DNA from 2 places in the Sulfitobacter sp. AS92 genome. Region 2 is predicted to be linked to the other one. Evidence: riboswitches for the same ligand, from Rfam matches in the RefSeq annotation. Region 2 holds a riboswitch; the other holds the start of a gene.
What was found. A riboswitch is a leader RNA that binds a small molecule or an ion and turns the genes downstream of it on or off. The one in region 2 is predicted to bind thiamine pyrophosphate.
Positions count from the first base shown of each region.

Region 1: another riboswitch for thiamine pyrophosphate. It lies ahead of thiB (thiamine ABC transporter substrate binding subunit); the one in region 2 lies ahead of thiD (bifunctional hydroxymethylpyrimidine kinase/phosphomethylpyrimidine kinase).

Region 1 covers NZ_JBBMQL010000001.1:121,054-136,955, forward strand. The annotation lists gene WNY61_RS00590 (6,7-dimethyl-8-ribityllumazine synthase) at 33-515, shown strand; gene WNY61_RS00595 (ATP-binding cassette domain-containing protein) at 512-1,204, opposite strand; gene WNY61_RS00600 (thiamine/thiamine pyrophosphate ABC transporter permease ThiP) at 1,191-2,747, opposite strand; gene thiB (thiamine ABC transporter substrate binding subunit) at 2,723-3,700, opposite strand; TPP riboswitch at 3,735-3,836, opposite strand; gene aroC (chorismate synthase) at 3,929-5,038, shown strand; gene WNY61_RS00615 (DMT family transporter) at 5,049-5,987, shown strand; gene cobO (cob(I)yrinic acid a,c-diamide adenosyltransferase) at 6,058-6,663, shown strand; gene pcaF (3-oxoadipyl-CoA thiolase) at 6,911-8,116, shown strand; gene paaA (1,2-phenylacetyl-CoA epoxidase subunit PaaA) at 8,145-9,137, shown strand; gene paaB (1,2-phenylacetyl-CoA epoxidase subunit PaaB) at 9,143-9,487, shown strand; gene paaC (1,2-phenylacetyl-CoA epoxidase subunit PaaC) at 9,523-10,245, shown strand; gene paaD (1,2-phenylacetyl-CoA epoxidase subunit PaaD) at 10,239-10,787, shown strand; gene WNY61_RS00650 (2Fe-2S iron-sulfur cluster-binding protein) at 10,795-11,859, shown strand; gene paaZ (phenylacetic acid degradation bifunctional protein PaaZ) at 11,870-13,894, shown strand; gene WNY61_RS00660 (PaaX family transcriptional regulator C-terminal domain-containing protein) at 13,884-14,675, shown strand; gene WNY61_RS00665 (ribonuclease D) at 14,730-15,344, shown strand; gene WNY61_RS00670 (KpsF/GutQ family sugar-phosphate isomerase) at 15,341-15,902, shown strand, end outside.
Region 2 covers NZ_JBBMQL010000004.1:307,511-323,412, reverse strand. The annotation lists gene WNY61_RS10590 (DNA polymerase Y family protein) at 1-623, shown strand, start outside; gene WNY61_RS10585 (error-prone DNA polymerase) at 623-3,952, shown strand; TPP riboswitch at 4,064-4,160, shown strand; gene thiD (bifunctional hydroxymethylpyrimidine kinase/phosphomethylpyrimidine kinase) at 4,228-5,031, shown strand; gene WNY61_RS10575 (FAD-dependent oxidoreductase) at 5,024-6,004, shown strand; gene thiS (sulfur carrier protein ThiS) at 5,994-6,191, shown strand; gene WNY61_RS10565 (thiazole synthase) at 6,195-6,956, shown strand; gene WNY61_RS10560 (thiamine phosphate synthase) at 6,953-7,549, shown strand; gene WNY61_RS10555 (HesA/MoeB/ThiF family protein) at 7,546-8,508, shown strand; gene WNY61_RS10550 (ABC transporter substrate-binding protein) at 8,546-9,493, shown strand; gene WNY61_RS10545 (TenA family protein) at 9,490-10,173, shown strand; gene WNY61_RS10540 (ATP-binding cassette domain-containing protein) at 10,224-10,907, shown strand; gene WNY61_RS10535 (ABC transporter permease) at 10,907-11,659, shown strand; gene WNY61_RS10530 (aspartate aminotransferase family protein) at 11,796-13,124, opposite strand; gene WNY61_RS10525 (3-keto-5-aminohexanoate cleavage protein) at 13,121-13,891, opposite strand; partial or broken gene WNY61_RS10520 (FAD-dependent oxidoreductase) at 14,015-14,131, opposite strand; gene WNY61_RS10515 (YHYH protein) at 14,485-15,483, shown strand.

The DNA.
Region 1 (15,902 bases), on a different contig from region 2:
GGTGGACGTGTCTGAACCTAAAGGAGATCACTATGACACAAGAACGTTCCGCCCGTTTCGCCTTTGTGCGTGCAAGTTGGCATGCGGATATCGTCGACCGCGCCTATGACGGGTTTACTGAAATCATCGACGCGGCACAGGTCGACAGCTTCGCCGTTCCCGGTGCCTTTGAACTGCCGCTCATGGCGCAGCGCTTGGCCAAGACCGGGCGCTATGACGCCGTAATCTGTGCGGCCTTCGTGGTGGATGGCGGTATCTATCGTCATGACTTCGTGGCGCAGACGGTGGTCGATGGGCTGATGCGCGTGGGGCTGGACTGCGACCTGCCCGTGCTGTCGGTCTCGCTCACCCCGCATCACTATCAGGAAACCGACCACCACAACGCGATCTACCGCGAGCATTTCGTCACCAAAGGACGCGAGGCTGCTCAAGCAGCTCTTGTCATGACCGAAACGTTGAAGGCGTTTTCTTTAAAAGAAAACGCCCCGGAAATTTCAAAAATTTCCGCCGCCTAGCCGAGATAGGCGCGCAGGGCCGGAGGCGGGTTGTCCAGCAATTCCGCCGCCGGTTTCGGCGCATTGGCGCGCCCGCCTTCGACAAAGATCACCTCATCCGCGATGCGGCGCACGTCATCCGGTGCATGGGTCACCATGATCAACCCCGCCCCGGTCTCGCGGGCGAGGTCTTGGACGAGGTCGAGCATCTCAATCCGCAGCGCCGGGCCGAGTGCGGCAAAGGGTTCGTCCAACAACACCCATGGCCGCGCCTGCACCAGCACCCGCGCCAGCGCCACGCGGCTTTGCTGTCCGCCCGACAGAGCACCGGGGCGCTTGGCCGCGTGATCGCTTAACCCCACCCGCGCGAGGGCCGCGTCGATCTTCTCTCGATCCGCAGCCTTCAGACGAAGATCAGGGCGCAGGCCAAGGCCGACGTTCTGGCGCACGGTGAGATGGGGAAACAGATTGTTGTCCTGAAACAGCATTGTCATGCCGCGTTGGCCGGGATGCTGTTCGGTGATGTCCGTACCATCCCGCAACAACCGCCCAGCGGCCACCGGCACAAAACCGCAGATCGCCGCCAACAGGGTCGACTTGCCCGACCCAGACGGGCCGATCACGGCATAGCTGCGCCCTTGCGCGAGCGTCATATCGGCAGCGAGGCTGAAATCGCCCCGCACAATGCGCATCTCTTCAAGCGTCAGCATGCCAGCGCCCCCATTTGTCGCAGATAAAAAACACCGCCAGCGCCAAGACCAACAGCAAGAGCGCCGCTCCGGCTGCGGCCTCCATCCGATAAGCCCCCATCAGACGGTACATCTGCAACGGCAGTGTCGCACGCTCCTGATCGGCGAAAAGCGCGATCACGCCAAGGTCGCCCACCGACAGCGCCCCGGTCAGCCCGGCGGCAAAACCCAACTGCGGGCGCAGGCGCGGCAAGACAAGCAAACGCCAAAGCGCCCAACCTTTCATGCCGAGCGTCTGGGTCAGCGGGCCATAATCCTGCAACGTCTCGCGAAGGCGCGGCACCAGAATGCGCAGCACGAAGGGCAGCGCCATCAGCGCGTTCACTAGGGCCGTGACCGGCAGGCTCAGCCGCGCCGGGTCAAGTACGGGGTTGATCAGAATGAACCAGCCCGTGCCAATCATCAGCGGCGAGGCGGCCAGCCCCATCAGGCCAATCGCCTCAACCCCGCCGCGCCGCCGGGTGGCGTTCCAGCCTGCCATCGGCAAGGCCAGTGCGGCGAGTACCATCACGCTGAGGCCCGCAACCAGACTGCTATTCAACGTGGCCTGCCAGACCGAGGGTGGCAATTGCGCAATGCCAGCCAAACCACGCAGCACCACGGCCCCCAGTGGCAGCAGGAGAAACAGCGCGGCCAACGTGATAACGACGATATCCAACGCTCGCTGCCCCCCGCCCAGCGCATCCCAACGGCGCAGGGGGCGGTCCAACCCGCCGCCCATGCTGATCGGCGGGATCAGCCAAAGCGCCGCAACCGCCGCAGCACCGGCGAGCACAAGCTGCACCACCGATAAAAGCGCCGCTCGCCCAAGGTCGAAATCAAACCGAAACGCTTGATAGATCGCCAGTTCAATCGTTGTCGCGCGCGGCCCACCGCCCAGCGTCAGCGCCACGGCAAAACTGGTCAGACAAATCACGAAGATCAGCGCCGCCACGCCGGGTAAAACTTGCCGCAGCATCGGCCATTCCAGTGCCAGAAACAGCGCCCGCGGCGTCATCTGCAGCTGCCCGGCAAGCCGAAACCGCTCGGACGGGATGCTCTGCCAGCCTTGCAACAAAAGCCGTGTCGCCAGCGGAAGGTTAAAGAAGACATGGGCCAGAACCACCCCATGCAGCCCGTAGATCGACACCGGCGGCAATCCCATAGCCGCGCCGAATTGGTTCAGCACGCCCGAGCGGCCAAACACCGTCAGCAGCCCCAGCACCGCCACGATCACCGGCAGAATAAAGGGGGCACCCAGTAGGGTAATCAACGCCCCACGCCCCCAAAACCGCCGCCGCGCCAAGGCCCGCGCGACCGGCACGGCCAGCAGCACAGACAGCACCGCCGACCACACCGCCTGCGTCACGGTAAAACGCACCGCCGCCCAGTCCGCCGCGCCGAGCCCTGCCCCCACATCGGCCGCCATGAAAACGGCGACCAGGGCGGCAAGGATCAGGCCCGCGACCAGAGCGGCGGCGAAAAGCCCCGTCTTGCTGCTTAGCGCGACAGCGCGGTCAGCCATTCGTTCAAGGCCTCTTCACGGAGCGCAGGTACATCGGCATTGGGCACCAACAGCGCCTTGCCGGGTTGGATCATCCCGTTGAACCCTTCGGGCAGACCGCCCTCAGGCGTCACGGCGGGGTACATCCAGTTGGTCGTCGGCAGCACCGATTGTGCCGCGTCGGACACGAGGTACTGCAGGAACTGATCCGCCAGTTCGGGCTGATCTGACCCCGCGAGCTTTCCCGCCACTTCGATCTGCATGTAGTGGCCTTCGTCAAAGAGGGCGGCAGTTTTGCTGTCATCCTCTTCGGCGATCAGGTGATAGGCAGGCGAGGTGGTGTAGCTGAGCACCATGTCGGCCTCGCCTTCGAGGAAGAGACCGTAGGCTTCGGACCACCCCTTGGTCACGGTCACGACGTTATCGGCCAGCCCCGCCCAAACCTCGGGCGCTTCATCGCCATAGACCGCTTTGACCCACATCAGCAGACCCAGACCGGGCGTCGAAGAGCGCGGGTCTTGGATCACGATTTTTAGATCGCTCTCAGCCAGCGCTTTGAAATCAGTGGGCGCGGAAAGGTCCATGCCGTGAACAAAGGCGAAATAGCCCCAGTCATAGGGGACGAAGACGTCATCTTCCCAAGTGATCGGCAGATCATAGTCGGCCTGCAACCCGCTCAGCGCGAAAAGCTCGGTCTCTTTTGCCGCCGCGACAAGGCTGGTGTCGAGCCCCAGCACGATATCCGCGTCAGAGCGCGCGCCTTCGAGCTTGAGCCGCGCCAGCAAGGCCGCGCCATCGCCCATGCCGACGAATTTCAGGTCGCAGCCGCATTCGGCCTCGAACCCCTCTTCGATGGCCGGGCCGGGGCCCCATTCGGTGACGAAACTGTCGTAAGTATAGACCGTCAATTCAGGCGTCTCCGCCCATGCAGCCGATGCGCCCATGACGCCCGCAGCAAGTGTAAGATACTTCATTGCATCCTCCTTTTGCGGCGAAAGGTAAAAGGTGGATGTCTGTCCGGACCTTCCCTCCGCCGGTGTTAACCGGTTCAGGTTCAACGGGTCCGCACAACACGTACATCTCAGCCCAAAGGCCCCCCGAGGTAGCGTCAGGGGTAGATGCCCCCCACACAATTGGCAAGGCAAATCCCCTTGAGGCAGGGCGCTGCCCCGGCTAAGGGTTTGACAACAGGAGGTCCGCCCATGTCGATCAACAGCTTTGGCCATCTTTACCGGGTCACCACATGGGGCGAGAGCCATGGTCCCGCCCTCGGCGCCACGATTGATGGCTGCCCCCCTGGTGTGCCGATTGACGAGAGCATGATCCAACAATGGCTCGACAAGCGCAAACCGGGCCAGAACAAATACACCACGCAGCGGCGTGAGGCGGATGAGGTGCGGATACTCTCGGGCACCTTCGAAGGGGTGACGACAGGCACGCCCATCCAACTGATGATCGAAAACACCGATCAACGCTCCAAAGACTACGGGGATATCAAGGACAAGTTCCGCCCCGGCCACGCTGACATTACCTATTTCCAGAAATACGGCATCCGCGACTATCGCGGCGGTGGGCGTTCCTCGGCGCGTGAGACGGCGGCGCGGGTGGCGGCGGGTGGTCTGGCACGCGAGGCGATCAAGGCGCTGGCCCCGAACCTGCAAATCACCGGCTATATGGTGCAGATGGGCCCGCATAAAATCGACCGGGATGCCTTTGATTGGGACCAGATTGACCTGAACCCCTTTTGGGTGCCCGACGCCAAGGCGGCAGGCGACTGGGCCGATTACCTCGACGGGCTGCGAAAGTCCGGCAGCAGCGTCGGTGCGATCATCGAAGTCACCGCGCGCGGCGTGCCTGCGGGGCTCGGCGCACCGGTTTACGGCAAACTCGACACCGATTTGGCCGCCGCGATGATGAGCATCAATGCCGTCAAAGGCGTGGAGATCGGCGAAGGCATGTCAGCCGCGATGCTGACCGGCGAGCTGAACGCGGACGAGATCACCATGGGGCCAGAGGGGCCGGAGTACTCCTCCAACCATGCGGGCGGTATCTTGGGCGGGATCAGCACCGGGCAGGATGTGGTCGTGCGTTTCGCGGTCAAACCGACGTCCAGCATCCTGACCACGCGGCGCACCATCACCAAACAAGGCGAAGAGACAGAGATCATCACCAAGGGCCGCCACGATCCCTGCGTGGGCATCCGCGCGGTGCCCGTGGGCGAGGCGATGATGGCCTGTGTGTTGCTGGATCACCTGCTGCTGCACCGCGGGCAGATCGGCACCAACCGCGGACGGATCGGCCCCGAAGCATGAGGACCAGAGCATGAAAGTCGATGATTTCTCCGCCCGCCCTGCCCTTGGCGTCGGGCTGAAAATCACGGCGATCCTGCTCTTTACCTGCATGTCTGCGATCATCAAATCGCTGGCCGACGACGTACCTGCAGGCGAGTCTGTCTTCTTCCGCTCCTTCTTTGCCATTCCGGTGATCCTGATTTGGCTGGCGCAACGCGGCAAACTGAAAAGCGGGCTCAAGACGCAAAACCCGATGGGCCATGTCTGGCGCGGGCTGTTCGGCACTACGGCGATGGGGCTGACCTTCACCGGCCTTGGCCTGCTGCCCCTGCCCGAGGTCACCGCCATCGGTTTCGCCACGCCGATCTTTACCGTCATCCTCGCCGCCGTGCTGCTGGGCGAGCAAATCCGTCTGATCCGAGTCACCGCTGTCGCGGTCGGGCTGGTGGGCGTGATGATCATCCTCTGGCCGCGTTTCAGCAACATCGGCACAATGGAGCAGACGGCCACCATTGGCGCACTGTTGATCCTAATGGCGACGATGGTGCGCAGCCTTGTGCAGATCCACATTCGCCAATTGGTGCAGAACGAAGACACCGCCGCGATCGTCTTTTACTTTTCCGTCACGGCATCGATCTTGGCGCTTTTCACCCTGCCCTTCGGCTGGGTCATGCCTGATCTGCAAACCTTTGGCTTGCTGGTGTTGGCAGGGTTAATCGGCGGAGTGGCGCAAATTCTGATCACCTCGGCCTATCGCTTTGGCTCGGCCTCAATGCTGGCGCCATACGACTATACCTCGATGCTCTTTGCCATCTTGCTGGGCTATGTCTTCTTTGCCGAACTGCCGACGATGATGATGCTGGCGGGCGCGGCGCTGGTGATCAGCGCGGGCGCACTGGTGATTTGGCGGGAGCGGCAACTGGGGATGGAACGCGGCAAGGCGCGGTCTGTTACCGATCCCAAAGCGTGATCGAATGCAGACTTTCGCCCGGCCCTGCCTCTGCCTATGGTGCCCCGAAACCAGCTAAAGGAGATGACCGATGAGCGACGCGGATCCGCAAGACCACAAGGAAAAGATGCAGCAGCGTCAGGCCGAGCAACGCGCCAAGGTGGCCGAGCTGCAAGACCCGGAAAAGGGTCTGGTGCTGGTCCATACCGGGCCAGGCAAAGGCAAATCCTCTTCTGCTTTCGGCGTTGTCGTACGCGCACTTGGCTGGAAACAGCACGTCGGTGTGGTGCAGTTCATCAAGGGCAAATGGAAGACCGGCGAACGGCTGTTCTTTGAACAGCTGGACGAGGTGACATGGCACACGATGGGCGAAGGTTTCACCTGGGACACTCAAGACCGCAACCGCGACATTGCCGCCGCCGAAGCCGCTTTCGGCAAAGCGCGCGAGATGATGGCGAGCGGGGAATATGACCTTGTGGTGATGGATGAGATTAACATCGCCATCCGCTATGAATACCTCAAGATCGAAGACGTGATCGCTGGGCTTGAGGCCCGCGACAAGCGCACCGCCGTTGTGCTGACAGGCCGCGATGCCCGGCCTGAGCTTTGCGACTATGCCGATCTGGTGACCGAGATGTCAGAGGTTAAACACCCGTTCAAAGCAGGCATCAAAGCGCAGCGCGGTGTGGACTACTAAGCCCCACCCTAGCTTTGCTTCTTTAAAAGTACCAAAGGCCGTCCTTCCCCAAGGGCGGCCTTTTTCAATTCTATCGCAATGCAGCGTCTCATCCCCGCTCCATCCGGCGCGGGCTCCGAGCCACAGCATGTCCCCTCTGCCCAATGACGTGTTACCGAAATTTTATGCTCGAGTGCATTTCGTAACATTTAGATTGAAACGAGTCGCCGCGTTGTATAAATTGCAGGGCAACAACAGGAGTACCCCCATGCAGGCATTCATCTGCGACGCGCAGCGCACCCCCATTGGCCGTTACGGCGGCGCCCTCTCTTCGGTTCGCGCCGATGATTTGGCAGCGATCCCGTTGAAGGCGCTGATGGAGCGCAATCCTTCGGTGGATTGGGCACGTGTCGATGATGTCATCATGGGCTGCGCCAACCAAGCGGGCGAAGACAACCGCAACGTGGCCCGCATGGCCGCACTTCTGGCCGGTCTGCCCGTCGATGTGCCGGGTGCCACGATCAACCGCCTCTGCGCCAGCGGCATGGATGCCGTGGGGGCCGCCGCCCGGGCGATCCGCGCTGGTGATATGGATTTGGCCATTGCAGGCGGGATCGAGAGCATGTCCCGCGCGCCTTTCGTCATGCCCAAGGCCGAAACCGCCTTTTCGCGCAGCAATGCCGTCTATGACACCACCATCGGCTGGCGCTTTGTGAACCCCAAGATGAAGGCCCAGTTCGGCGTGGATTCCATGCCCGAGACCGCTGACAACGTCGCCGCAGACCATGATGTGTCCCGCGAAGATCAAGACGCTTTCGCCGCGCGAAGCCAGCAACGCTGGGCCGAAGCGGATGAAAGGGGTATCTTTGCTGAGGAAATCACCCCCGTCACGATCCCGCAGCGCAAGGGTGATGACGTGGTCGTGGACCGCGATGAGCACCCCCGCCCCGGTACCTCGCGCGATAAGCTCGCCAAACTGCGCGGCATCAATGGCGCGGACCTTACGGTTACCGCGGGCAATGCCTCTGGTGTGAATGACGGTGCCGCGGCGATGCTGCTGGCGTCTGAGGCAGGCGTAAAAGACCACGGCCTCACCCCCATCGCCCGCGTTGTCGCCATGTCCGCTGCAGGTGTCGAGCCGCGCGTCATGGGCATTGGCCCGATCCCGGCGGTGCGCAAGGTGCTGGATCGCGCGGGCCTCACCATCGAACAGATGGACGTGATCGAACTCAATGAAGCTTTCGCGAGCCAAGGCCTCGCTACCCTGCGCGCCTTGGGCGTGGCAGACGATGCGCCCCATGTAAACGCAAACGGCGGCGCCATCGCCATCGGCCACCCTCTGGGCATGTCCGGCGCGCGTCTGGTGATGACGGCGGCGCTGCAACTCAAGCGGACGGGTGGCAAATACGCGCTATGTACAATGTGTGTGGGCGTGGGACAGGGCGTCGCCCTGATCCTTGAAAACGCAGGCTGAGACTTCTTTCCGAGAAAGGAACAGAACGATGTATGCACAGATGATCAAATCCACCGGCAAGGGCATCAAGTCCCTTGACGAGATGGACCCTGAAGAGCGCGCCTTTCAGGAGCGTATCGACGCGGGCGGCAAGATCGAGCCCAAGGACTGGATGCCGGACGGGTACCGCAAGAACCTGATCCGTCAGATCGGTCAGCACGCCCACTCTGAAATCGTCGGCCAGCTGCCCGAGGGCAACTGGATCACCCGCGCGCCGACGCTGGAGCGTAAGGCGATCCTGCTGGCCAAGGTGCAGGACGAGGCGGGCCATGGCCTCTACCTCTACTGCGCGGCGGAAACGCTTGGCGTGACCCGTGACCAAATGACCCGCGACCTGCTGTCGGGCAAGATGAAGTACTCTTCGATCTTCAATTATCCGACCCTAACGTGGGCCGATATGGGGGCTGTCGGCTGGCTGGTCGATGGAGCCGCGATCATGAACCAAGTGCCGCTGCAGCGGACATCTTACGGGCCCTATGCCCGCGCGATGGTGCGTATCTGCAAGGAAGAATCCTTCCACCAAAGGCAGGGCTTCGACATCATGATGAAGATGGCCAACGGCACAGATGCACAGCGCAAGATGGCGCAAGACGCACTGAACCGTTTCTGGTTCCCGGCGCTGATGATGTTCGGCCCTTCAGACAAGGACTCGGTCCATTCCGCGCAGTCGATGGCGTGGAAGATCAAGATGAACACCAACGATGAGCTGCGCCAAAAGTTCGTCGACGAGACGGTGCCGCAGGCGGAATACCTTGGCCTCACGATCCCCGACGAGACGCTTAAGTTCAACGAGGAAACCGGCCACTACGACTTTGCCGAGCCGGATTGGGAAGAGTTCTTTCAGGTGCTCAAAGGCAATGGCCCCTGCAACACCGAACGGCTGGCGGCGCGCAACAAGGCTTGGGACGAAGGCCGTTGGGTGCGCGAAGGGCTTTTGGCCCACGCCGAGAAAAAGCGCAGCAGAAAAATGGCAGCGGAGTAAGCGACATGAGCAGCCCTGAATCCAGTGAATACGACGGCACCGAAGCCGCCCCGCATGGCAAAGCACGCAGCACCGAGTGGCCCTTGTGGGAGGTCTTCATTCGTGGCCAGCACGGTCTGAGCCATCGCCATGTTGGCAGCCTGCATGCGGCAGACGCGGAAATGGCGATCAAGAACGCCCGCGACGTCTATACCCGCCGCAACGAAGGCGTCAGCATCTGGGCCGTTGAGGCCAGCGCCATCGCCGCCTCCTCCCCCGAGGAGAAGGGCGCGCTCTACGAGCCTGCCGATGACAAGGTCTACCGCCACCCGACCTTTTTCGACATTCCCGACGAAGTGGGGGCGATGTGAGCACGGTTAATCCCAAGTTCGAATTCCTCTGCCGGATGGGCGACAACGCGCTGGTGCTCGGCCACCGCGTCTCCGAATGGTGTGGCGTGGCCCCGGTGCTGGAAGAAGACATCGCGCTGGCCAATGTGGCGCTTGACCTGATCGGGCAGACGCAGCTTTGGCTGGGCCTTGCCAGTGAAGCCGAAGGCGCAGGCCGCGATGCCGACAAGCTCGCCTTTCACCGCGACGTTTGGGATTTCCGCAATGTCTTGCTGGTTGAGCAGCCCAACGGCGACTTCGGCCAGACCATGATGCGGCAGTTCCTATTCGACGCATGGCATCTGGCGCAACTGACCGCGCTGATCGACTCCAGCGACAAGCAAATTGCCGCCATCGCCGAGAAATCGGCCAAAGAGGTGACCTATCACCTCGAGCGCTCCTCCGGCACGGTGATCGGCCTCGGTGACGGAACCGAGGAAAGCCACCGCCGTATGCAGGCGGCGCTTGATCTGCTCTGGCCCTATGTCGGTGAGATGTTTCTTGGTGATGACGTCGACGCGGCGATGGTCGAGGCTGGCATTGCGCCCGAACCGGAAAGCCTGCGCGCGAGCTATGACCAACTCGTTGGCGACACGCTGACAGCCGCGAGCCTGGCCAAACCCGAAGACGATTTTGCCCATCGGGGCGGGAAAAGCGGCGCGCGGCACAGCGAACATTTGGGCCATATGCTGACCAAGATGCAGTGGCTGCAGCGCGCCTACCCGGACGCCTCATGGTAAGATCCGCCCCCCACAGCCGCCCGGCCCCCGCGCCGGTGCCGGGGGTGGTGCGCGATACCGCCCCGCGCGGTGCCGCGCTGGCCGAAAAGCCCGCATTAGAGACGGTTTGGGCATGGCTCTCGGCGATCCCGGACCCGGAGATCCCCGCGATTTCACTCACCGATCTGGGCATCATCCGCGATGTGGCGTGGCACGACGATACGCTGGTCGTGACCATCACGCCGACCTATTCCGGCTGTCCCGCCACCAGCATCATCAACCTTGATATCGAAATGGCGCTGAGCGACCACGGCATTGAGAAGCTGGAACTGAAGCGCCAGATCTCTCCGCCTTGGACCACCGATTGGATGACCGACACCGGTCGCGCCAAGCTGGAAGCCTACGGCATCGCGCCGCCCCGTCCCGCCGGCGGCCCGCAGCATTGTCCGCATTGCAAATCCACCGCGGTGGAGCGGATCAGCCAGTTCGGCTCGACCCCCTGCAAGGCGCAATGGCGCTGCAAAGATTGCCTTGAACCCTTCGACTATTTCAAATGTATCTGAGGCCCCGATGAGCCAGTTTCACCCCCTGTTAGTGACTGATATTCACCACACCATCCGCGATGCGGTGGTGCTGACGCTGAAGCCAGAAAACCCTGACGCATTCGCCTTTACCCAAGGCCAATACCTGACCTTCAAGCAGGATTTCGACGGCACCGAATTGCGGCGCAACTACTCGATCTGCGCGGGGTTGGACGATGGCGAGCTGAAAGTCGGCATCAAACGCGTCGATGGCGGGGCGTTTTCGACCTATGCCAATACTGAGCTAAAGATCGGCGACACGCTGCACGCCATGCCGCCGCAGGGTAAGTTTTTCACTGCGATCGAGCCGGAAGTGGCTAAGAACTACCTCGGTTTTGCGGGTGGCTCGGGCATCACTCCGGTACTGTCGATCCTCAAAACGGTGCTGAAACGCGAGCCTAATTCGACCTTTACGCTGGTCTATGCCAACCGCGCGGTGAACACGATCATGTTCCGTGAGGAGCTTGAGGACCTCAAGAACCACTATATGGGTCGGCTGACGATCATCCATATTCTCGAATCCGGGCAGGACATGGAGTTGTTCGAAGGCCGTGTCGATCAGGCGAAATGTGACGCGCTGTTCAAACATTGGATCCAGATCGACAATATCGACACGGCCTTCATCTGCGGGCCAGAGCCGATGATGCTGGCGATTGCCGAAGCGCTCAAGACCAATGGGTTGAGCGACGAACAGATTAAGTTTGAACTGTTCAGCGAAAGCCAGCAGGGCCGTCTGGCGAAACAGGAAATGGCCAAGCGCAGCGAAGGTCAGAGCGGCACTGAAGTCACCGTCATCATCGACGGGGCGCGGCGCAGTTTCACCATGAAAAAGGGCCAATCGGTGCTCGAAGCCGCCTTGGAGAACGGTCAGGAAGCGCCCTTTGCCTGCAAGGCTGGGGTCTGTTCAACCTGCATGGGCAAGGTGCTCGACGGTGAGGTCGAAATGCTCTCGAACCACGCGCTTGAGGACTATGAGGTCGAGCGCGGCTATGTGCTAACCTGCCAGAGCTACCCGCTCAGCGACACGCTCACTATCGACTACGACACCCACTAAAGGAGCCGACATGCGCGATATTCAAAGCTTTGCCGCGGGCGAATGGCTGGCCTCAGGGGCCGGTGCGCGCAACATCGCCAGCGCCATCACCGGTGATGTGATCGCCCAAGCCGGCAACGATGCGCTGGACGTGCAGGCGATGCTGGGCTTTGCCCGCGACCAAGGCGGCCCCGCCCTGCGCGCGATGACATTCCATGACCGCGCGCGGATGCTGAAAGCGCTGGCGCTGCACCTAATGGAGCACAAACAGGCGCTCTATGATCTGAGCTATGATACCGGGGCGACCCTGTCGGACCACAAGATCGACGTCGACGGCGGCATTGGCACGATGCTCGTCTTTGCCTCTAAGGGGCGGCGCGAGATGCCGGATGCGCATGTCTATCTGGACGGTGCGCCCGAGCAGTTGGGCCGTGACGGACAGTTTATGGGGCGGCATATCTGCACGCCTTTGCAAGGCGTCGCGGTGCATATCAACGCCTTCAACTTTCCCGTTTGGGGCATGTTGGAAAAGCTCGCCCCTACCCTGCTCGCGGGCGTTCCGGCCATCGTGAAACCTGCCACAGCGACCTGCTATGTGACCGAACACTGCGTGCGGTTGATGCTGGATAGCGGGCTGCTGCCAAAGGGCGCATTGCAACTGGTCAGCGGCGGCTTGGGCGACATGCTCGACCATCTCGACTGTCAGGATGCGGTGGCCTTTACCGGCTCTGCCGATACCGCGCTCAAGCTGCGCAGCAATCCGCGCCTCTTGCAAAACTCCGTGCGCTTCACCTCGGAGCAGGACAGTCTCAACGCGTCTGTCCTTGGCCCTGATGCCACCCCCGGCACGCCTGAGTTCGATCTTTTTGTTAAGGAAGTGCAGCGCGAGATGACCGCGAAAGCGGGGCAAAAATGCACCGCGATCCGCCGGATCATGGTCCCGCAGTCTCAGATCGACGCGGTGATCGCAGCCCTGTCTGAGCGTTTGTCAAAAACCACCATCGGCGATCCCCGCGATGAGTCTACCCGCATGGGGGCGCTGGTCTCGAAAAGCCAAAAACGCGACGTGCTGGAAAAGGCCGCCTTGCTGAGCGCCGAAGCCGAGCGTGTCTTTGGTGACCCCGACAACTTCACCGTCAAAGGCGCTGATAAAGACAAAGGCGCCTTCCTGCCGCCGATGCTGTTCCATTGCGCAGACCCAGATAAGGCCGAGCGCGTGCATGACACCGAGGCTTTCGGCCCAGTCTCGACCCTCATGCCTTACCGTGACCTGCCCCATGCGACGCAGCTGCTGAACCGTGGCCAAGGGTCTCTTGTCGCCTCCATCATCACCAACGATGGTGAGGTGGCGCGCGAGTTGACCATGGGCTCGGCAGCCTTCCACGGGCGACTTTACTTCAACAACCGCACGTCGATGAAAGAAGCGACGGGACACGGCTCTCCGTTGCCGCATATGGTGCATGGCGGGCCGGGCCGCGCGGGCGGTGGCGAAGAACTGGGCGGCATTCGTGGTGTGATGCATTACATGCAGCGCACTGCCATTCAGGGCAGCCCCGACATCCTGACCGCCATCGGCAAGCAATGGGTGCCGGGTGCAGAAGAGATCACCGACCGCGATCACCCTTTCACCCGGCGTTTCACCGAGTTGGACTTAGGCGAAACCTTCTATTCCAAGTCCCGCGAAATCTCGCTTGACGATATTGAGACCTTCGCCAATTTCACCGGCGACACTTTCTATGCGCATATGGACGACGAAGCCGCCGCGGCGAACCCGTTCTTTCCGGGGCGCGTGGCGCACGGCTACCTGCTCCTAAGCTTCGCTGCCGGGCTTTTCGTGCAGCCCGATCCGGGGCCGGTGCTGGCCAACACCGGGCTCGATAATCTCCGCTTCCTCGAACCTGTCTCAGCCGGGGACAGCATGAAGGTGCGGTTGACGGTCAAACACAAAACCCTGCGCAACGAAGAATACGGCGAGGTGCGCTGGCATGTGACCCTGACCAACCAGCGAGAGGAAGCGGTCGCGGAATACGACCTGCTGACGATGAATGCTCTCTGAGCACTCCGCCCCCCTCGTCGCCGCCTTTGCAGGATTGGGCGGCCAGCGCGTCTGGTCGTTGATGATCAGCCTGTTCGGTGATCTGGCCCAGGGCAATGGCGACGCGATAGACGGGCCGGTTTTGTCCACCATCATGGCAGCACTTGATGTGCGGCCAGAGGCGAGCCGCGTGGCGCTGCACCGGTTGCGAAATGACGGTTGGTTGCAGTCACGCAAGGTGGGGCGGATCAGCCAGCACAGTCTGACCGCGCAGGGCCGCGCGGAAAGTGCGGCAGCCAGCCCCCGTATCTATGCCGCCCCGCCGGATCTGTCGGAGCCATGGCAGATGGTGATGACTGAAGAAAACGGACGCGAGATTGACGCCACCCTGCGCGCAGAAGGCTTCATCGCAGTCATGCCACGCGTCTATGTAGGTCGGAGTGAGAGTACTGCCCCCAATGGGAGCCTGTCCCTACGAGGGGTAACCCCGCCCGACTGGCTGCGCCGCGCCGTGGAGCCGACTGCGTTGGAACCGGAATATGACGCACTGCTACATGCGCTGTCTACACTCCAAGGAAAGCTGGCCTCTGCCAGTCACATGAACGCGCTCGAGATTGCCGTCCTGCGCTGTCTTATCGTGCACAACTGGCGGCGGCTTGCGTTGAAACATCCTGCTCTGCCTGGCGGCCTTATCCGTTCCGACTGGCCGGGCTACCAATGCCACCTGCTGGTCGACCAATTGCTAACCCGCCACCCCCGGCCCGCCTTGAGAGATTTAGCCGCTGCCTCGGCGGCGAGCTGACCGTCGACAAAGCGCTGCTTTCCCATGCCGGGCAAGCGCGGTATAGACGACCTCATGACAAATTTCCTCTATCAGAACGACCTGCCGGATGACCTCGACCTTGGGCCGATGGTTGCCATTGATTGTGAGACGATGGGGCTGCATCCGCACCGCGATCGGCTGTGCGTTGTGCAGCTGTCGGGCGGCGACGGTCATGCGCATCTCGTGCAGATCGCCAAGGGCCAGACCGAGGCGCCGAACCTCTGCGCGCTGTTGGAAAATCCACATGTGCTGAAGCTGTTTCACTATGGCCGGTTTGACATCGCGGCGATGCTCAACGCCTTTGGGGCTACCGCAGCGCCGGTCTATTGCACCAAGATCGCCAGCCGTTTGATTCGCACCTATACGGATCGGCACGGGCTGGCGAAGCTCTGTCAGGAACTGCTGAGCGTGGATATCTCCAAACAGCAACAATCCAGCGACTGGGGGGCCAAAGAGCTGACCCAAGCGCAGATCGATTATGCCGCGTCAGATGTGCTTTACCTGCACCGTCTGCGCGATGAACTTAACAAACGCCTGATACGCGAAGGCCGGATGGACATGGCGCAGGCCTGTTTCGATTTTCTGCCGATGCGCGCCCGGCTTGATCTGGAGGGATGGCCGGACACGGACATCTTCGCACACGCATGAACACACCTTTCCTTGATACTGCCCGCCGCGTGATCCGCTGCGAATCTGACGCGCTGATCCAGCTTGCCGACAGCCTTGATGACCGTTTCCGTGCTGCCGTCGACCTGATGCGCGCGTGCAAAGGCCGCATCATCGTCACCGGCATCGGTAAATCGGGCCATATCGGCAACAAGATCGCGGCGACGCTGGCCTCCACCGGGACGCCTGCGCAATTTGTGCACCCAGCCGAGGCAAGCCACGGCGACTTGGGTATGATCACCGCAGCTGACGTGGTGCTGGCGATCTCCAACTCCGGCGAAGCGCCGGAATTGGCCAACCTCATCGCCTATTCGCGCCGCTATGCGATTCCGCTGATTGGTATCACCAGCCGCCCAGACAGCAGCTTGGGCCGCCACAGCGATGTGGTGCTGGAACTGCCCCGCATTGCCGAAGCTTGCGGCACAGGCGTTGTGCCCACCACCTCAACCACGCTTACACTGGCGATGGGCGATGCGGTGGCCGTGGCGCTGATGGAGAACCGCGCTTTCACCGCTGAGCATTTCCGCGACTTCCACCCTG
Region 2 (15,902 bases):
GGGTGGCGACAGCGCGGGCCAGCCGCGACCCATCCCACCTGCGCCGCCTCTTCGACGGCAAGCTGGAAAACATCGACAGCGGTTTCGGCTTTGACCTGCTGACGCTGGAGGCGCTGACCAGCGAACCGCTGCCGCTGATCCAAGACCACCTCGACGGCAAACGCGACCCTTCGGCGGATGTGGCCGGCCTGCTCGACCGGCTTGCCGCCAAACTGGGCGCGGACAAGGTCAGCTGGCCTCAGTGGCGCGAGACCCATAAGCCCGAACGGGTGGAACAACGGGTCGACGCCCTGCACGGCACCCCCGCCGCCGCGCCGACGCTGCTGCGCGACCGTCCCCTGCGCCTGCTCACCCCCGCCGAAGAGGTGCGCGTGATATATGCCGTGCCCGAAGGCCCGCCCTCGCAGTTCAACTGGCGGCGCGTCACCTATAAAACCACGCGCCACACCGGCCCCGAACGCATCGCGCCCGAATGGTGGCGCGACCGCCCCGGCACGCGTCTGCGCGACTATTACAAGGTCGAAGTCGAAGGTGGCCAACGCTTCTGGCTCTACCGCGAGGGGGTGATCCACGACGGGCGCGGGGCCGAGCCGCGCTGGTTTTTGCATGGGCTCTTCGCCTGATGCCCGAGCAGGAGGGACATAAGCGCCGCACGCTTGGCGAAGATGGGTTCAGTGCCCCGCCCCGTGCGGACTACGTGGAGTTTGGGCTGGCGAGTTGCTTTTCCTTCCTGCGCGCCGCCTCGGACGCCGTGGACCTGATCGAGATGGCCTATCACCACGGCTATGACAGCCTCGGCATCGCCGACCACAACACGCTGGCGGGCGTGGTGCGCCTGCATGTGGAGGCGGAAAAGGCCCATATCCGCCCGCTGATCGGCGCACGGCTGGTGCTGCTCTGCGGGACCGAGATCCTCGCCTATCCGCAAGACCGCGCCGCCTATGCGCGGCTCTCGACGCTGCTCTCGGCGGGCAAGATGCAATCGGTGGACGGCGAATGGCAGCAAAAGGGCGAGACCCATTTAACGCTGGAAATGCTGAGCCAGCACGCCGAAGGGCTGCATCTGATCGTGATGCCGCCCGAAAACCTCAACGTCTTTGCCGCGGGCCTGCCGCGCTTGGTCAAGGCGTTGCCGGAGATGCGCCATATCGGGGCGAGCTTCCTTTACCGGGGCGATGACCGGGCGCGGATCAACCGGCTGGATGCGCTGGCCCGTGCGCAGGGGCTGTCGATCATGGCCACCAATGATGTGCTCTATCACGCGCGCCACCGGCGGCCCTTGCAGGATGTGATGGTAGCGATCCGCGAGGGCGTGATCGTGCCCAAGGCGGGCTATCTCTTGGCCGCCAATGCCGAGCGGCATCTGAAATCCCCCGAGGCGATGATCCGCCTCTTTGCCGACTGGCCCCATGCCATTGCCGAAACGCGCCGTCTGGCGGATCGGATCACCTTCCAACTCACTGATCTTGCTTATGAATACCCGCATGAGATCGTACCCGAGGGCCGCACGCCGATGGAGGAACTGGCCCGCCTCACATGGGAAGGCGCGACAGGCCGCTACCCCGAAGGCGTGCCCGAGGCGGTGAAAAAGACCATCGAGAAGGAATTCGCCCTGATCGAGTCCAAAAAAATCGCGCGCTATTTTCTGACCATCTACGACATCGTGCGCTTTGCGCGCTACGAAGCCGAGCCGCCGATCCTCTGCCAAGGGCGCGGCTCGGCGGCCAACTCCGCCGTCTGTTTCTGCCTTGGCATCACCTCGGTCGACCCCGCCGTGCACAACCTGCTGTTCGAGCGGTTCCTCTCGGAGGAACGCGACGAGCCGCCCGACATCGACGTGGATTTCGAACATGAGCGGCGCGAAGAAGTCATCCAATACATGTACGGCAAATACGGCCGCCACCGCGCCGGGCTTTGCGCCACGGTGATCCACTACCGCCCACGCTCGGCCATTCGCGAGGTTGGCAAAGCGATGGGGCTGTCGGAGGACGTCACCTCGAAACTCGCGGGCACGATCTGGGGCAGTTTCGAAGGCCAGATGGACGACGAGCGCACCCGCGAGGCGGGGTTGGACCTGTCGGACCCCTATCTGCGCATGGTGCTGACGCTGGCCAAACAGATGATCGGCATGCCGCGCCACCTCAGCCAACACGTCGGCGGCTTCATCCTGACTGAGCGCCCCCTGACCGAGATCGTCCCCATCGGCAACGGCGCCATGCCCGAGCGCAGTTTCATCGAATGGGACAAGGACGACATCGATGCGTTGCAAATCTTCAAGGTCGACATCCTCGCCCTTGGCATGCTCACCTGTATCGCCAAATGTTTTGATCTGATCGAGGCGCATTACGACTGCCCGCTGGAACTGGCCACCGTCCCGGTGGAGGACCATGAGGACGACGCCACGGGGCGGCCCACCTATGACATGCTCTGCCGCGGCGACAGCCTCGGGGTGTTTCAGGTTGAAAGCCGTGCGCAGATGGCGATGCTGCCGAAACTGCGGCCCCGCGTGTTCTATGATCTGGTGATCGAGGTCGCCATCGTCCGCCCCGGCCCCATTCAGGGCGACATGGTGCACCCCTATCTGCGCCGCCGTCAGGGGATGGAAAGCGTCGTCTACCCCGCCCCCGGCCCGGCCTATCCGCAGGACGAATTGTTCAGCATCCTCAGCCGCACCTTGGGCGTGCCGATCTTTCAGGAACAGGCAATGAAGATCTCCATCGACGCGGCACAGTTTTCACCGACCGAGGCCAATGAGCTGCGCAAGGCCATGGCCACCTTCCGCTCGCGCGGGACGATCGAAAAGCTGCAGGACAAGATGGTGGGCCGGATGACCAAGCGCGGCTATGACCCGGTCTTTGCGCAGCGCTGTTTTGATCAGATCAAGGGGTTTGGCGAATACGGCTTCCCCGAAAGCCATGCGGCGAGTTTTGCCAAGCTGGTCTATGTCTCAAGCTGGATGAAATGCCACTACCCGGCGGCCTTTGCCTGCGCGCTGCTGAACTCACAACCGATGGGGTTTTACGCGCCTGCGCAGATCGTGCGCGATGCGCGGGAACATCAGGTCGAGGTGCGCGGCGTGGATGTGAACCTCTCCGATTGGAACTGCACGCTGGAGCCTTGTGGCGAGGGCTTTGCCCTGCGGCTGGGGCTGCGCATGGTGGATGGGTTGCAGGAGAAAGCCGGTGCGCGGATCATGGATAGGCGCGAGATGCCTTTTGTCGATGTCGAAGACCTCAAGACCCGCGCTGGCCTCGACGTCAAGGCGATCCGCCAGTTGTCCGCTGCCGACACGATGCGCAGCATGGGGATCGACCGGCGCCAAGCGCTTTGGCAGGCCCAAGGGCTGCGCGACGCGCCCGCCCTGCCGATCTTTGACCATGCCGAGGCGGCGTCTCAGGGGCCGGAGCCTGAGGTGACGCTACCGGTGATGCCAAAGGCCGAACAGGTGGTCGCCGATTACCAGACGCTGCGATTGTCACTCAAAGCGCATCCAATGTCCTTTTACCGCTCCAGCCTCGCCGCGCAGGGCTTTTCTTCGGCCCGCGATTTGGGGCGGATGGGGCATGGACGGCGGGTGAAGCTCGCTGGGCTGGTGCTGGTGCGCCAAAAACCGGGCAGCGCCAAGGGGGTCTGCTTCATCACGTTGGAGGACGAATGCGGCGTCGCGAACCTTGTGATATGGCCGAATATGTTCAAGCTCTACCGCCCCACGATCATGGCGGCGCGGCTGCTGGTCGTGGAGGGGCGCGTGCAGACCGATGGGCGGGTGATCCATGTGGTGGCCGACCGGTTGGAGGACCGCTCTGACCGGCTCGCCGCACTCTCGGATGCGCCGATGCCCGGCATCACCACGCGCGGCGATCACCCGACCCATCCGCTGCCCGGTCAGGTTGCGATGCATAGCCATCCGCGCGACGCGCGTGTGATCCCGAAATCGCGCGACTTTCATTAACGAATCTTCATGTGTTGCGTGAGCTTTGATCCGTAGGCCACTGAAATACATGTGTAACACATAAATTAACCATCGCCAGTTGACCCTTTGATCGCGCCTCGCTAGCCTGCCGGCAATCCGTTGGGGTGCCGCAAGGCTGAGAGGTGAAAACCGACCCATCGAACCTGATCCGGGTCGTACCGGCGTAGGGAACGGAACCAAACATCGGCCCCATGCGGCCCGTCGTTTATCCCCGTATCCCCATGCCCTTGGCCCATCTGACGAATGGGGGCCATATGGCGTTTCAAGCATTGACGATTGCGGGCTCTGACAGCGGCGGCGGGGCGGGCATTCAGGCTGGCCTGAAGACCTTCAGCGCGCTTGGCGTCTATGGGGCCAGCGTGCTCACCGCCGTGACGGCGCAGAACACCCGCGCGGTAACCGGGGTCGAGATGATCTCTCCCGCGATGATCCGGGCGCAGATGGCGGCGGTATTCGATGATCTGGCGATTGGCGCGGTCAAGGTGGGCATGCTGGGCGACCCTGAGACGATCATCGCCGTGGCCGAAGGCTTGGCGGACTGCCCTGCACCGGTAGTGCTTGACCCGGTGATGGTGGCGAAATCCGGCGATGCGTTGCTTTCCCCCGAGGCGGTGGCGACCCTGCGCGACCGGATGCTGCCCCTCGCCCATCTGCTGACCCCGAACTTGCCCGAGGCCGCTCGGTTGCTCGATACGCAGGAAGCCACCGATGAAGCCGCCATGCTGGAACAGGGTCGTGCTCTGCTCTCGGTCGGTCCCGGCGCGGTGCTGATGAAGGGGGGGCATGGCACGGGGGAGACCTGCGTTGATTTGCTCATAACGACAGACGAAACCCTGCGCCTCAGCGCGCCCCGTCAGCACACCACGAATACCCACGGCACCGGCTGCACCCTCTCTGCCGCCATTGCCGCAGGGCTTGCACGCGGGCAAACACTGCCGCACGCCGTGCAGGCTGCGCACACCTATCTGCAACGCGCCATCACGGCTGCTAACACGCTTCAAATCGGCAGCGGCCACGGCCCAGTGCATCATTTCCACGCGGTCTGGCCGCATGAGTGACATCACCATCATTGGCGGAGGCGTTGCGGGGCTTTGGGCCGCGCGGGCCTGTTTGGCGCAGGGGCTGCGCCCTCGGTTGGTCGACCGCAAAGGCACGCCCGGGCCCCATGGCTGTTCGTGGTGGGCGGGCGGTATGCTCGCGCCCTTTTGCGAAGGCGCGCTGAGCGAGCCTGCGGTGGTGACCCATGGGAAGCGCGCCGCTGACATGTGGTCTGAAGTAACCGATGTGACCCGACGCGGCACCTTGGTCCTTGCCCCCGAACGCGACCGCGCCGAAATCCAGCGTTTCGCAGCCCGGACCGAGAGCCACAGCGCTTGCGATGCCGAAGCCATCGCGGCCCTAGAGCCTGACCTCGCAGCGCGTCACCGGCGCGGCCTGTTCTTTGCCGACGAAGCGCATCTAGACCCGCGCCAAGCGCTGCATGATCTGTCCCAAACGCTCGCCGCCCAAGGGGTAAAAGTCGAGACCACGCCCCTCACCCCATCGGAGGTCGCAGGCCCGGTGATTGACTGTCGTGGCATGGCCGCCAGCGCGGACCTGCCCAATCTGCGCGCCGTGCGTGGCGAGATGATCTTGCTGCGCGCCCCTGATGTCACCCTCACCCGCCCGATCCGCCTGCTGCACCCGCGCCATCCGCTCTATGTGGTGCCGCGTGGGAACGGGATATTCATGCTGGGCGCGACCCAGATCGAGAGCGCCAGCCGCGCCCGAATGACCGCACGATCTGCGCTGGAACTGCTCTCGGCGGCCTATGCGCTCGACCCGCGCTTTGCCGAAGGGGAGATCATCGAGATGGGCGCAGACCTGCGCCCCGCATTCACCGACAATCTTCCCGGCATCGTGCAACGCGGTGCGGTGCTGCACCTTAACGGATTGTTTCGGCACGGGTTTCTCATGGCACCGGCCTTGGCCGAACAGGCTGCGGCCTTTCTTGCAACAGCGACAACGGGGGATTTATTCCGTGAAAATTGAAGTGAACGGCGAGGCGCGTGAGGTCGCGGCTTCTCAGCTTGATGCGGTCTTGGCGGAGCTTGGCTGGGCCGAAGTCAAAGTCGCCACAGCGCTCAACGGCACCTTCGTCCCCGCAGGCACGCGGGGCGAGACTGCGCTTTGCGACGGCGACCGGCTTGAAGTGCTCAGCGCCATGCAGGGGGGCTGAGCGATGCGCGACTTTTACGGCACTACCCTGCCCCTGCCGCTGATGCTGGGCACCGCGCGCTATCCGTCGCCCGCGGTGATGGAGGCCGCCTTTCGCCAAAGCGCCGCACCGGTCGCGACCGTTTCACTGCGCCGCGAACAGAGCGCGGGACAGGCGTTTTGGGACATGGTGCGGGGCTTGGGCGTACATCTTTTGCCCAACACCGCTGGCTGCCATTCGGCGCGCGAGGCAATCACCACGGCGCAGATGGCGCGGGAGTATTTCCAGACCAATTGGATCAAGCTGGAAGTCATCGGTCACGCCGACACGCTGCAACCTGATCCTTTTGGGCTTGTCGAGGCCGCCGAGGCGCTCTGCGCCGATGGGTTCGAGGTCTTCCCCTACACCACCGAGGATCAGGTGCTGGCCGCGCGGCTGGTCGATGCGGGCTGCCGGGTGCTGATGCCATGGGGTGCTCCAATCGGCTCCGGGCTGGGGCTGAACAATCTCTACGGGCTGCGCAGCCTGCGGGCGGCATTTCCCGATGTGGCAATGGTGATTGACGCAGGTCTCGGCCTGCCCAGCCATGCCGCGCAGGCGTTAGAGATGGGGTTTGACGCCGTGCTCCTCAACACCGCCGTGGCCGAAGCCGAAGACCCCGCCGCAATGGCCGAAGCCTTTGCGCTGGCCTGCCGCGCCGGTGCGCTCGCCGCCGCCTCTGGCCCCATGGGTGAGCGCGACATGGCTGTGCCCTCAACCCCTGTAATCGGAAAGGCTTGGCTATGACCCTGCCGCGTTTTTATCCTGTTTTTGACAGTGCCGCATGGGTCGCGCGGGCGGTACCGCTGGGCGTGAAACTGGTGCAACTTCGCATTAAAGACGCGCCTGAAGAGGTGCTACGGAACGAGATCTCCACCGCGCTTGACCTTTGCGGTCAGCACGGCGCGCAGCTGGTGATAAATGATCATTGGCAGCTCGCGATTGAGCTGGGAGCCGACTGGCTGCATCTGGGCCAAGAGGATTTGGATACCGCCGACATCCCCGCGATCCGCCGGGCGGGGCTGAAGCTGGGCCTGTCGACCCATGACCATGCCGAGCTTGACCGCGCGCTGGCTCTTGCCCCCGACTACATCGCGCTCGGCCCCGTTTATCCGACGATCCTGAAAAAGATGAAATGGACCGAACAGGGTCTCGACCGGCTGACGGAATGGAAGGCACGGATCGGGGATATCCCGCTGTGTGCCATCGGCGGGATGAGCGTCGCCCGCGCGCCGGGGGCCTTTGCCGCTGGGGCCGATACGGTGGCGGCGGTCACGGATATCACCCTGAACGCCGACCCCGAAGCGCGGATGCGCGAATGGCTCAAGGTGACGGCATGAGCCGCTATGCCCGCCAGACGATCTTGCCAGAGGTCGGCGCAGAAGGCCAAGCGCAGCTGGCTGCGGCGCATGTGCTGGTCGTCGGCGCCGGAGCGCTGGCGGTGCCGGTGCTGCAATATCTCGTCGGGGCCGGTGTCGGGCAAATCACGCTGGTTGATGGCGATGTGGTGGCCGAGAGCAACCTGCACCGCCAGCCACTCTACCGGATGGGCGATATTGGCAGGTCCAAGGTCATCGCTGCCGCCGAGGCGATGGCGGCGCTGAACCCCGAGGTGACGATCACGCCCCGCGACGAATGGCTCACCCCCGCCAATGCGCCCGGGTTGGTGGCAGAATGCGATATCGCCCTAGATTGCGCGGATACTTTCGCCGCCAGTCTGACGCTCTCGGATGAGGCCTTGGCACAGGGCAAACCTCTGATCTCGGCCTCCGCTCTTGGACTGTCGGGCTATGTTGGCGGCTTCTGTGGGCCGACCCCCTCTCTGCGTGCGGTCTTCCCTGACCTGCCACAGACAGCGGCCACCTGCGCCACGGCGGGCGTCATGGGGCCGGTCGTGGGGCTGATCGGCGCAGCACAGGCGCAGATGGCTTTGTCGGTGCTGCTGGGGCTGCCGCCCTCCCCGCTCGGGCAGCTGATGATCTGGGATGCCGCGAACTGGCGCATGTCGGGCTTTCGTTTCGACGCCGCGCCCGAGCCTGAAACGCTGACGCCTTTCATAGCTGAAAGCCAGATTACCCCCCGCGATATGGTCATCGACCTGCGCACCGAAGCGCCCGCCCCCTTCTCAGCCCAAGCACGCCATCTCCCGCCCGAGGCGCTGCCGGACCTACCGCTACCGCCCGATACATCGCGCATCGTGCTCGCCTGCCGCACCGGCCTGCGCGCGCATCATGCGGCCAACACCCTTCGCGCCCGCTGGCCGGGCAAGATTGCTCTGCTGGCCCTGCCCGGCGCCTAACCCTTTCTTGAATAAACACTATATTGGAGCCTTTCCCATGAAAAATATCCTTGCCCCCCTCGCCTTCACACTGATTGCCGCCCCTGCTCTGGCTCAAGATAAAATGACCGTCATGCTGGATTGGTTCATCAACCCCGACCACGGGCCGATCATTCTGGCCGAAGAAAATGGCTATTTCGCCGATGCAGGGCTTGAGGTTGAACTTATCTCCCCTGCCGACCCAAATGAGCCTCCGCGCATGGTGGCGGCAGGGCGGGTCGATCTGGCGGTTTCCTACCAGCCGGAACTGCATCTGGCCCAGCGCGAAGGGCTGGACCTGCGCCGTGTCGGCACGCTGATTGAGACCCCGCTGACCTGCCTTGTCGTGCGCGCCGATGGCCCAGTGCAGGAGATGGCAGACCTTAAGGGCCGCAAGGTCGGCTTTGCCGTGGCGGGCGTACAAGAGATGCTGCTGGATGCGATGCTCAGCAACAATGGCTTGGAACCTTCTGAGGTCGAGCAGATCAACATCGGTTGGTCGATCTCGCCCGCGCTGATGTCGGGCCAAGTCGACGGGGTGATCGGTGCGTTCCGCAATTTTGAGCTGAACCAGATGGCGATCGAAGGACATGAAGGCCGCTGCTTTTACCCCGAAGCCGAAGGCGTGCCCGCTTATGACGAGCTGATCTACGTCGCTCATGCTGACGACATGAACCGCGATATGATTGCGCGTTTCCTGAGCGCCACCGAACGGGCCGCTGCCGATATCGTGAATGATCCGACCGCCAGCGGAGAGGTCTTCTTTGCCTCCGACGCCGAGCTGCGCAATGATCTGAACGCCCGCGCATGGCAAGACACATGGCCCCGCTTCGCCACCCGTCCTGCCGCCGTGGACCATGGACGGTATGACCGGTTTGAGACCTTTATGCTGGAAAGCGGTGTGGTTGAGACAATGATCCCCGCCGCCGATCTGGTGGTAGATGTAACCGCGAAGGTCGGGCAATGACCGCCCTTGATTACGGTACAGCTTTCGCCGCGTGGCGTGGTGCTGCGGGGCAGAATTGGCAACGCTACACCCGACACGCCTTTGTCGAAGGGCTGCGCGACGGCACCCTGCCACAGGCAAGCTACCTACATTATCTGCGGCAAGATTACGTCTTTCTGATCCACTTCGCCCGCGCTTGGGCGCTGGCCGCAGCCAAGGCGGAGACATTAGATGAGATGGCCGCCGCGAGCGCCACTGTGCATGCGCTGGTCCATGTGGAAATGCCGCTCCATGTGCAGACCTGCGCAAGCCACGGCATTGACCGCACGGCACTTGAGGCCACAACAGAAGCACCCGGCAACCTCGCATATACCCGCTATGTGCTGGAGGCGGGGTATTCCGGGGATTTCCTTGATCTGATGGCCGCCCTCGCGCCCTGCGTGTTGGGCTATGGGGAGATTGGGCTGAGCCTGCGGGGCAATGGCGGCCCCTATGCCGATTGGTGCGCCGTCTATGGGGGGAAGGAATACCAATCCCTGTGCCGGGATGTGGGGGCATTGGTCGATGGTGCCGTAGAGCGGCGTTTGGGGCCGGATTGGCAGACCTTGCCGCGCACGACGACGCTACAGACGCGGTTTGATACCGCCACGCGGCTTGAAGTGGGCTTCTGGGATATGGCGCGTTCGCCCATATCCACATGACCGCCCCCGCGATCCATCTTGCGGGTGTTTTGCAAGGGGCCAAGGCAACTTTGATTGAGCCCTTTGACATTACCCTGCCCGGCGGCCAATGGAGCGTGCTGCTCGGCCCCTCAGGCGTAGGGAAAACCTCGCTTTTGCGTTTGCTGGCTGGGCTGCCCTGTGCGGCACAGCTGCAAGGGCAGATCATCGCAGAGGACGGTGCGCCCCTTGCGCCGCGCGTGACAATGATGGCGCAGGACGACCAACTGCTGCCATGGGTTGGCGCATTAAAGAATGTCACAATCGCTGCCCGCCTGCGGGGAGAACGCCCCGACCCTAACCGCGCTGGGATGCTTTTGACCGAGGTTGGATTGGGCGCAGAGATGGATCGCAAACCGGCCGAACTCTCTGCAGGTCAGCGCCAGCGCGTCGCCTTAGCCCGCACACTCTATGAAGGGCGCGACATTGTCCTGCTGGATGAGCCCTTTTCTGCGCTTGATGTGGTCACCCGCCATCAGATGCAGGGTTTGGCCGCGCGGCTGCTGGCGGGACGGACCGTTATTTTGATAACCCATGACCCTGCCGAAGCCCTGCGGCTGGCCGATCACGCATGGATCGTAGCGCGCGGCGGGATTTTGCCCTGCGCCCTGCCCTCTGCGCCGCCCCCCCGCCGTATCGACGCGCCCGAAACCCTCGCCGCGCAGGCGGATTTACTGCGCCGGATGGGCCTCGCCTCTCCTGACAAGGCCGCCTGATGCCATTTGCCGGACATAGAGTATGGCGCGGCGCGGTCAGCTTTGCGCTCGCGATGGCGATTTGGCAGTTGGTTGTCACGCTCACCGGTGTGCCCCGTTTTATCTTGCCGGGACCGTGGCTGGTTCTGCAAGCACTGGGCGCGAATGCTGCGCTGCTGTGGCAAAACGCCCTTTGGTCAGCGGGCAACCTCGCGCTCGGCCTTGGAGTGGGGATTTTTCTAGGGGTCGAGACAGCGGTGTTACTAACCCTATCCCGCCGTGCGCGCTGGCTGCTGCGCCCGATGCTGGTTGTCGCTCAAGCCGTGCCAGTTTTCGCCCTCGCCCCTGTCATTACCCTCTGGCTTGGCTACGGCATGCCGTCCAAAATCGTCACTATCGCTCTTGTTACCTATTTCCCCATCGCCTCGGCTTTGTTCGACCGACTGATGGCGCTCCCCCCGGGCCTGAGCGATCAGTCACGCCTTGCCGGGGCCAGCCGCTGGCGCGAAACGCTGCTGCTACGCCTGCCCCACGCCGTGCCTGGCCTGATCTCTGGTCTGCGCCTTGCTGTGGTCTATGGGCCGCTGGCGGTACTGATCGGCGAATGGGTCGGGTCATCGCGTGGGTTGGGGCACCTGATGCTGATGGCCAATGGCCGTGGCCAGACGGCGCTGATGTTTGCGGCGTTGGTTGTGCTGGCGGCGCTGTCGTTGGTGTTGTGGGTGGTGGTGGAGGCGCTCGCCCGCTGGGCGGCGCGGCGATCTTATATCTAGCTGGCACAAAACCAGACAGGTTCGGCGGGACCAAGGGGCGGTGCCGAATAGCGCTTGGGTAATCGTCTCGCACTGCCCGCAAGCTAAGCGCCAGTCCGCGCAGCGGCCGGCCGTCCAAGCGCAGCGATAGAGGTCTTCAAAGCTCCGCGAGCACCTTATCGATGGCAGTTGCGAGCATATCAACGAGACCCGAAAGTTCCGCCTCAGAGGCGATAAACGGCGGCGCTAACAGGATATGATCGCCAACACGGCCATCGCGTGCACCGGGCATGGGGTAACAGATCAAACCCTCGGCAAAGGCTGCTTTTTTAACCTTTGCCGCCACACCATATTTCGGATCAAACGGCGTTTTGCTGCCGCGATCCGCCACAAGCTCAACCCCCCGAAACAAGCCGCGCCCACGGATATCGCCAACATGGGGATGCTGCCCCAAGCGGGCTTCAAGCTGCTGTTGCAGATAGGTGCCGCGCGCCGTGACCTGAGGGATCAGATCATTCTCTAAAATCTCTTGCACCACAGCAAGGCCCGCAGCGGCGGCGACAGGGTGGCCAATGTAAGTATGACCGTGTTGGAAAAAGCCGGTGCCCTGCGCGATCGTGTTGTAGATTTGCGAGGTGCAGAGCATTGCCCCAATCGGCTGATACCCTGCGCCCAACCCTTTGGCGATGGTCAGAATATCGGGGGCAATCCCATCCGCCTCGCAGGCATACAGGTGGCCTGTGCGCCCCATGCCACACATCACCTCATCCAAGATCAACAGCACGCCATACTGATCACAGATTTCACGAATGCGTCTGAGGTACCCCGGCACCGCGGGCACTGCGCCCAATGTGGCGCCGACAACTGGCTCGGCGATAAATGCCATAACGGTTTCAGGCCCAAGTCTTAGGATTTCGGCCTCTAGCTCATTCGCGGTACGTAGGCCGTAATCTTCAGGGCTCTCGTCCTCTGGCCGCTCTGCATATTCGTAGCACGGGGCGATATGGCTCATTTCGACGAGCAATGGCGCAAACTGCTGACGCCGCCACGCATTGCCGCCAGCGGACAGGGCCCCGATGGTGTTGCCATGGTAGCTTTGGCGCCGGGCGATCAGGTGTTTGCGCGCGGGCTCTCCGTTTTCCAAATGGAACTGACGGGCCAATTTGATAGCGCTCTCAACAGCTTCTGAGCCGCCAGATACGAAATACACACGATCCAGATCGCCCGGCGCATGCTCAATCAACAGATCGGCAAGCTGCTCGGCAGGATCAGAGGTGAAAAAGCTCGTATGGGCGAACGCCATTTGATCCACCTGCGCCTTCACCGCGTCGCGCACGCGGGCGTTTGAGTGGCCAAGGCAAGAGACGGCCGCACCGCCGGAGCCGTCAAAATACCGTTTTCCGTCTTGGTCGATCAAGAAACACCCATCTCCGGCAATGGCTGTTGGCAGGGTTGTATTGCAGTGGCGAGGAAAAACATGGCTCACGCGGGGTTTCCTTGAAGCAGTTCGCGCAGCGCTGCGACGGAACTGGCGTTGGTTTCGTGCATGATATCTTGGGCGTTGCAAAGACTGTTTTCAAAGCCAACACGCAGATCACCGCCCCGTTGCGCGGCAGCGGCCAAACAGGCGTGTTCCTGTGGCCCGAAAGCGCAGATCATCCACCGAGACGCGTCCGGCAGTGCTGCCAGAAACGGGTCTAGGTCCGAAGGTTCAGAAATCTGACCATCACTGTAGCGGCCGAGCACAAACAGCACAGACCCCTGTCTTGCCTCAGGCGCGGTGTGAATAATTCCACGCGATTGCCAGTCGCGCAGCAACGCGATGTCCTCAGTGTTATAGAGGATATGTTGCACCTCCGTGCCCTGCTCGGCGCAAGTGCCATATAGCTTTTGTGCCATCTCAGGCGCGCGGGCGATCTCGCGGACAGAGATCGATGCCCAATCGGGACGCACCTTTGCGAGGCATTCAAACTGCGCGGCCACATCAAAGATACCTGCAGCTTCGGTTGTGATTTGCACGCGCATTGCGGGTACTTGTACCGCCAATTCGGCCAAAGCTTCCAAATAGCGCCCGGCATCAAGGGAATGCCCGCCCTTCGCATCTCGAACATGCAGGTGTAGCGCTTGCGCCCCCGCGATCTGACAGGATTTTGCCGTTTCAACGGTGTCTTGCAGGGTGACGGGCAAAGCAGGATGGTCCGCCTTGCCGCGCCGCGCCCCGTTTGGCGCGACCATAATATAGCTGTGGTCCATGGGTTAACCTTTCATGCGAGAACCGTCAGGACCATACACCGGCCGTTCGATTACAGTTGTACCAAGCTCTAGCATGTTTTCGGCATCCAACTCGGTTGCGATACATGCACTTTCTGGCCCCATATTACGTTCAAACAGAACAGCGTCAGCGACGCCCATTTTCGCGAGGTGATACAACGTAGAACACCCCTTTATACCGCCACCGATAACGACGGCATGAGATGCAAGAGAGCTGGCCATATGCTGCTCCTGAAGAGAGTCTGTGACTGCCGCGTAGGCCCGGATGGGCAAACATTTATTACATCCTGTCTGGCCACAAAAACAGTTTCAGTCAATGCTGCGGGACCGACCGGGGCGAACCGCCAAGCTTTGGCCATGGCCCATCATCTGCACACTTTTCTTCGAGGGCGAAGCGACGGAACTACGCTGCGTGACCGTATAACGCTGACAATCGACCATTCTTGCAAAAGATTTGATCTTACAGCGCTCTAGCCTACCTCGTTACTAAAATCTTACAGCGCTCTAGCTTACCTCGTTACTAAAATCTTACAGCGCTCTAGCCTACCTCGTTACTAAAAAGGGATATCCAAACCATGTCGAACAAAGCTCTTTTCAGGACGGCCACCGCCTCCTTTCTAATTGCCACTGCCGCGCTGGCCCCTGCGCCCTTGTCTGCACAGGATGCGACGACTGCCCCGGTTGACACCTCTGCCGCGGTAGAGGCCGCAGGCTGGGCGGACAACGTCACTATCACCATGGATGCCGATGCCAACACGTTCCGCTACCAATCCAATGGCATTCCCAGCCATGGGTTCGCAGAAAAATACTTGATCCCCAGTGACCCAACCGATCAGCCTTTCAAGGACAAGCCAGCCGAATTCTTCGATGTCGTCAATTCCGCAGAGTATTTCACAGAAACCGAGGTCGACACCACCATCACCACGCGGCCAGTCCTTGTCGAGAAAACGACGGAGACTTCACTGGGACGCATCGGTGTGGCACTCAGCGGCGCGCAGCTTTTTAATGATTACGAAGACATGGAACGCGCTGTCGTGGCACAGGAAGACCAGGTCATTCATGATCATGTGCCGTTTCTGGACGAATGCAACGGGCACACACTCGTTAACGGGTCCGACTATCACTACCATGGCATTCCGGTCTGCATCTCCGAAGCAACCGGCCAGCCGGGTAAACATTCCGTCATGATCGGCGTGCTGGAAGATGGCTTTCCAGTATATAGCAATCAGGGCGAAGGTGGCGTCATCGTGACGAACGCCGATCTGGACGCCTGCAGTGGCCACGTTGGCGAGACGCCAGAGTTTCCCGAAGGCATCTACCACTACCATCTGACCGCAGACGAGGCCCCTTACATGATCGATTGCTACCATGGTGAGATCGAAGTGGTCGCCAGAGGGCCCGGCGCCGGAGGCCGCCCTGACTTTGCAGCGGTGGCCGTGCAGCTGGGCGTCACCGAAGCCGATTTAATGAACGCCCTCGGCACATCGATGCCGCCCGATTTCGCAGCTGCGGCTCAGGCGCTGGAGGTCAGCGAAGACGATCTGCGCGCTGCCATGCCTGGCCCAGGTCAGTAAGGCTTGCGCCCGGCGGATAACGTTGCCTTCTTCGTATCCGAGGGAAATCGCCATGCTCCTCAGCGTGCCGTGTCCTTCACGAAGGACACGGCACGCTTGGTGAATGAGGTTCACTCATTGATCAACTGATGGGTTGGCAATCGCTTTTGCCACCCAGATAATCGCGCAGTCAGGACTCCGTCCGCATTGCGGACCTCTGTACAAAGCGCAGTGAAAGTCCAGTTTCCGCCCCGGAACGCCAATTGGCTCGAACGGCCCACAGCTGTCGTTCACCGGTCTTCTTTGACGCTGCGGTGCGGCGCGTTAGACCGGACCTCCGTGTATCTTGCAGCATCATGTGCCCTCAGTGGGCGAAAAAATCGAAAGAAAAACTGTCGGCGATTTCAAACCGCCAACGGCAGCTATCTCCATTTCACCGA